Regions from separate parts of the Reinekea thalattae genome, predicted to be linked through region 1. Evidence: predicted binding sites of a transcription regulator. Region 1 holds the regulator's gene; the other holds the start of a gene.
What was found. Region 1 encodes FNR, which switches genes on or off when oxygen is low (the NO sensors DNR and NnrR bind a similar motif). Its sites were predicted from a motif close to TTGATNTANATCAA; they were not measured.
Positions count from the first base shown of each region.

Region 2: the regulator FNR is predicted to act here: its motif matches at 2,088-2,101, upstream of adhP (alcohol dehydrogenase AdhP).

Region 1 covers NZ_VKAD01000001.1:1,233,610-1,236,754, reverse strand. The annotation lists gene nudC (NAD(+) diphosphatase) at 35-853, shown strand; gene fnr (fumarate/nitrate reduction transcriptional regulator Fnr) at 955-1,692, opposite strand; gene ttcA (tRNA 2-thiocytidine(32) synthetase TtcA) at 1,775-2,665, opposite strand; gene FME95_RS05680 (gamma-glutamylcyclotransferase family protein) at 2,812-3,145, opposite strand, start outside.
Region 2 covers NZ_VKAD01000001.1:1,000,592-1,003,736, reverse strand. The annotation lists gene tpx (thiol peroxidase) at 1-486, shown strand, start outside; gene FME95_RS04530 (putative quinol monooxygenase) at 592-873, shown strand; gene adhP (alcohol dehydrogenase AdhP) at 1,002-2,021, opposite strand; gene FME95_RS04520 (TRAP transporter substrate-binding protein) at 2,542-3,145, shown strand, end outside.

The sequences.
Region 1 (3,145 bases):
TAACATCATTCACAGCATAAGTAAGTGATTCATCATGCTTTATGAATTAGATCAGCATCAAATCGATTTTCCAAAGCAAGCGCCTGCGTTAGGCGCTGACAGTAAAGTCATTGTTTGGCAGGGCACTCAGTTGCTGGTTTCGGGGCAAGATATTGCTTGGCGTTACTCTCAATTGGTTGATGTTGAGCTTGATGCTATTGAGTTTGTCGCGCTGTTGGATGGAAAGGGTTATTTCACAGCAAGCTTAACTCAAGGGCAGCTTGATGGGCAGCTTGCCACCTTACGAGACATTGCCGTCATCAGTGAGACGGCCTTTTCACTGTGTGCGAGAGCCAGAAGCTTATTGGATTGGGCTAATCAACATCGGTTTTGCGGTCAGTGTGGCCAAGCTACCCAGCGTATCGTGGGTGAACCAGCGACCAGTTGCGAGCCCTGTGGTGTTCGTTTTTATCCGCGTATTTCGCCTTGCGTTATCGTACTGATTACGCGTGGTGATGAGGTTTTGTTGGCGCAAGGCCGGCGTCATCGAGGAGCCGGTATGTATGGCGCTGTTGCTGGCTTTATTGAGGCTGGAGAATCTGCAGAGCAGGCGGTGATTCGTGAAGTGCGAGAGGAGTTGGGCGTTGAAGTTGCTCAGATTCGTTATCAAAATAGCCAGGCTTGGCCGTTTCCGAATCAGTTGATGTTGGGTTATACCGCCGAATATGCGTCCGGCCAGATCGTGCCAGAGGTACAGGAGATCGTTGATGCAGCTTGGTTCAATATTCACTCTCTACCGAAGTACCCACCAACCACCACCATTGCAGGTTGGCTGATTCGGCAATATCAGCTTGAACGTCAAGCGGGTCGATAAACGCTTAATGATCTAAAACTAAAAAGCCGCAGCGTCTGAACAGTGCGGCTTTTTGTTATATGAGAGGGACGTGCAGAGTACTGCCTTATGTGTATTTAAGGCTAGTCGATGCCCAGTTCAACGCGTTCGCATTCGGCGAGTGATGCAATAGCCGTCAGTCCTTCAAAGTCACTAATGACGATGTCTTTAGCGCTGCCAGTGTGCTCCAGTAAGCCCTGCTTCTGAAAGCGAGTGAAGACTCGGCTAACGGTTTCGACTGCCAAGCCTAAATAGTTGGCAATGTCAGCACGCGACATCGTAAGGCGGAACGAGGTGCCTGAAAAACCGCGATGCTTAAAGCGAGCCGCTAGATTGATTAAGAATGACGCAATACGCTCTTCTGCGCTTTTTTTGCTCAGCAACAGCATCATTTGCTGTTCTTCGCGCAGCTCTTTACCCATCAGGCGCATGAGTTGGCGGCGCAGTTCGGGCATTTTGCCTGCAAGGTCATCTAATCGATCAACAGGAATTTCACAGACGTTAGTTGTTTCTAATACCTTTGCAGAGGCTGGATAGGTCACCATGTCGAAGCTTTCGAGTCCAACCAGTTCGCTGGCTAAATGGAAGCCCGTGATCTGTTCTTCGCCGTCGTTGGTCAATGTGTAAGTTTTAATCGTACCGGTACGGACTGCGAAGATCGACTTAAACTCATCACCCTGATAAAACAGATGCTCACCCTTTTGCATCGGCCGGCCCCGTTTGATAATGGCATCCAATAGGTCCATATCATCAGCGGTCAAAGACAGCGGTAGGCATAAAGGGTGCAGGCTACAGTTCTTGCAGGCGGTTGACAGTGCCATATAACGACTCCAATTTAAGTCTTGATATCTATCAATCATACTACAAGATATCTATTGATGTATCTCACTTATATTATCATTTTTACTCGCTGATGTTTGGTTCCCAAGTATTGACCTTGGTTGTACTCATCGGAGCGTAGGGGCTATCCGTCGATTGAGGTGCCAGAGGGATGTTGCTGGCGGTGAGGGATTTAAAATTATACAGCTCTTGGTCGGCCAATTGCGAAGGCGATATATTGGCCATCGAACGGAAGATGTTATCAATTCTACCTGGAAATTGCTTGTCCCAATCACGGCACATGGCTTTGATATTTTGTCGTTGCAGGTTTTCTTGCGAGCCGCAAAGGTTACACGGAATAATCGGGAAGTCACGAATCTGCGCGTAGCGCTCGATATCGCTTTCTTTGCAATAAGCCAAAGGACGTATCAGCACATTCGTACCGCTGTCGCTGAGTAGCTTAGGCGGCATCGCCTTGAGCTTACCGCCATGAAACATATTCAAAAACAGTGTTTCAATAATGTCGTCACGATGATGCCCCAGAGCGACTTTATTTGCGCCTATTTGGTCTGCAAACGCGTAGATTGTACTGCGCCGTAGTCGCGAACAGATACCACAGGTAGTTTTACCTTCAGGCACTGTTTCTTGCACGATACTGTAGGTGTCGCGCTCTAAAATATGGAAAGGCACGCCAACTGACTTCAAATACTCAGGCAAAATATGCTCAGGAAAGCCGGGTTGCTTTTGATCTAGGTTCACCGCGACCAATTCAAAGTCTACAGGAGCGCTCTTTTGCAAATTCAACAGGATGTCGAGCATGGTGAACGAGTCTTTACCGCCAGATAGGCAAACCATGACCTTATCGCCTTGCTCGATCATATTAAAATCGGCAATGGCTCGGCCTGTTTCGCGTCTTAACCGCTTATGCAGTTTGTTGTATTCCAATTTGTCTTTAGCGGTATTAAATTCGGTCATGAAGTTAGTTTGGATAATCAAAGCCAGTTCAGTTAATGAAAGTCAGTTCAGTAAAAAGCGATAGCGCTTGCTCTATACCTTATATAGGGGCCGCTTTTTAACATGCTTACCCTGTTCAGTAAACGGATTTTACTTGCCTAGCCGAATTACAGCGGCTTGCCCTGATAGTCATCGCTGACGCCTGCTGGCAGTTGCTTATTCAGCAGCTCGTCGATTCGGGCGGTACTGCTCTTGCGGGCAAGAGGGCGTAGATAAAGTGGTGCATCGCGGTCATTGACCAAATGTCCCCATTGGCCTGTCAGTTCAATAAAGCGACGAGCAAAGGATTCATCAATGTCTAAGCAGCCATTTATAATGACATCTAAATAGCTTTGCAGAATCGGTTTTTCTGGGCTTGGAATGTCGACGCTGTTGCCGACATAAACCCAAAGTGTTCCATCTCTGGGTAGAGGCGTTTGATCCAGCGGCATGACAGCCTGC
Region 2 (3,145 bases), 230 kb from region 1:
TTACAGGGTAATCCGGTTTCGGTAGCAGGCTCTTTACCGAGCGTTGGTTCGCAAGCGCCAGCCTTTTCATTAGTCGGTGCAGACCTAGCGCCGGTTGAGCTTAAAGATTTTGCAGGTAAAAAGTTAATTCTAAATATTTTCCCAAGTGTTGATACCGGCACCTGTGCGGCCTCAACGCGAAAGTTTAACGCCTCTATGAACGAACGTGACGATGTTAGCGTGGTTTGTGTTTCGCAAGACTTACCTTTTGCCTTTGCTCGTTTTTGTGGTGCCGAAGGTTTAGATAACGTGAAAACAGCATCGGCCTTCCGTGCCGAAAGCTTTATGGCAGATTATGGCGTTGCTATTGCCGATGGCCCATTACTGGGTTTATGTGCGCGTTCAGTCGTTGTTATCGATGAATCTGGCAAGGTCGTACATACCGAGCTAGTTGCAGAAATCGCTGACGAGCCAAATTACGACGCGGCTCTTAACGCATTAGCATAAGTTTCTGTTAGTTCTTGATAGCATAGCGGCGTTACATTTAACGCCGCTCTTTATTGCAGCAGGGTAAGAAAGATAGCATGCGAAAACTATTAGCGAAGAGTAATAATGAATAACGTCGTGACTCTCACTGGCTACATCGTTGTACCAGAAGACGAATTAGAACAAGTAATGGGCGCACTAAAAATTCATAAGGAATTAACGTTGCAAGAATCAGGATGCATCAGTTTTTCTGTGCAGCAACGAGAGTCTGAGCCTTGCATTTTTGATGTCGCTGAAGAATTCGAATCTAAACAGGCATTTGAACTTCATCAACAACGCGTTGCTGAATCGGATTGGGGCAGGGTAACTAAAAATGTAAAACGCCATTATCAAGTCAGCGGTGCTTAATGCTAATCATAGCGCTTTAGTAATAGAGGTGTAGCAGGTAGATGTGTAGCAACAGAGGTATTCGGTGGAATCATAAAAGGCCATGACATTTGATTTACCATAGCCTTTTATAAAGAGATGATAGTGAGTTAGTCGTTCATTGCCATAACAATACGCCCAGTAATTTCACCCTTTTCCATATCTGCAAAAACTTCATTAATGTCTTCAAGGTGCTTAACTTCGGTAATGGCTTTAACTTTACCGTCGGCGGCAAATTGCAAACATTCTTGTAAGTCTTTTCGAGTACCAACAATAGAACCAATAACCTTAACACCATTGAGCACGGTATCGAAAATAGGGATGGGCATTTCATCCGGCGGCAAACCAACGAGTACGCATGCACCGCCGCGTCTTACTGAACGATAAGCCTCTTTGAATGCAGGTTGCGATACCGCCGTACAGACCACGCCATGAACTCCGCCTGGGGTTAGTTCGATAATTGCTTCGGATGGACTTTGCTTTTTAAAGTCGATGCAGTGACGAGCCCCGAGAGTTTTTGCCAGCTCAAGTTTTTCGGCTCCAGTGTCAACAGCAATAACATTCATACCCATAGCGACAGCGTATTGAATAGCCAAATGGCCTAAACCGCCAGCACCAATAATCGCAACCCACTGTCCAGGTTTTACATCGGTAACTTTAAGCGCTTTGTACGTTGTTACACCGGCGCAGAATAATGGTGCGGCATCAACATAAGTTAAACCTTCAGGAATTTTAATGGCGTAGTCGGCATGGGCTAAACAGTATTCAGCGTAGCTGCCATCAACGGAGTAACCTGCGTTATGCTGGTCTAAGCAAAGAGTTTCTTTGCCATCTAAACAGTAATCGCAGTGGCCACAGGCACTGTATAACCAGGGTATGCCTACTCGGTCACCAAGCTTTAAGTGGTGAACTTCTGAGCCAACTTCAACGACCTCGCCAACGCCTTCATGGCCTGGTACTAATGGCATTTTAGGCTTTACTGGCCAGTCGCCGTGGCAAGCATGTAAGTCGGTATGACAAACACCACAAGCATGAATTTTAACGAGAATGTCTTTGGCTTTTACGGTAGGGCGAGGTATGTCTTTTATTTCTAACGCGCCCTTAAACTCACTGACAACGGCTGCTTTCATTTATTGTTCCCTCTAGCTATTGATTAATAGGCAAGGGTTATTATTTGTCTTGTACGCAGATGTTTATTGATATTCGTCAGTTTTTTTGGCGGCTAACCGAGTGCTTCTTCACAGCCTAGCGTAAATTTTTTGAGTGATGAAAAGCCCGATGTTATCGCAGGGTAAAAGGCTAGAAAACTGATTGAACTGAGTGGGGTTTTCGAGGGAATTACAACAGCACTCTTGAAGGCGCTGTAATCGAAAAAGCTATTAGGCTGTTAGGTCGTTGTCTCTTTTAGTTTCAACAATATGTCGGCTGGTTGAATATGGATGCATCATTTTAGTTCGTATAATCTGCATAGGATTAGCTTGTATTTGTTTTTCAATATCACCTTGAATCATTGCAGGACAAGGGCTTAGAAGTTGCCGGTGTGAATTTGATTAGCGTGAAGTTAGCTGGCTTGAAGTATGCATGATTGCCATTGTGAATATTTAACGTAATGGTATCGAACGACAGGTTCGATGTAACTGAGGTGTTTTAATGAATATGAGTATCAGAACGACAGCAACTATCGCAATTGGCCTAGCATCGGCATTTTTATCAGCAGAAACGCGTTGGGATATGGCAACGCCTTACGTTGATGCAACGCATCATACACAAAATATTATTCAGTTTGCTCAAGATTTGAACGACGCAACGGACGGTGAATTTGAAATCGTTGTACATTCGGGTGCTTCCTTAGTGAAACACACCGAAATAGCACGTTCAGTTCGGTCTGAGCTGGTGCCAATTGGGGAAGTATTTATTGGCATCATGGGTAACAGTGATCCTATTTATAAGTTAGATAATATTCCATTTTTAGCTACCGACTTTGACCAAGCTAAGGCGTTGTATGCAGCCTCTAAATCAACCTTAGAAGCTAAGCTGGATAAGGAAGGCTTGATGTTGCTGTTCTCTGTACCATGGCCGCCTCAAGGCATTTACAGTAAAGAACCAGTCACTAACATCGATAGCTTTAAAGGTGCTAAATTACGCGCCTATAGTTCAACACTTTCTCGTTTAGCCGTGCTATTAGAAGCCTCACCAACAACGGTACAGACGGTTGAAATACCACAGGCTTTTTCTACGGGTATTGTTGATATGA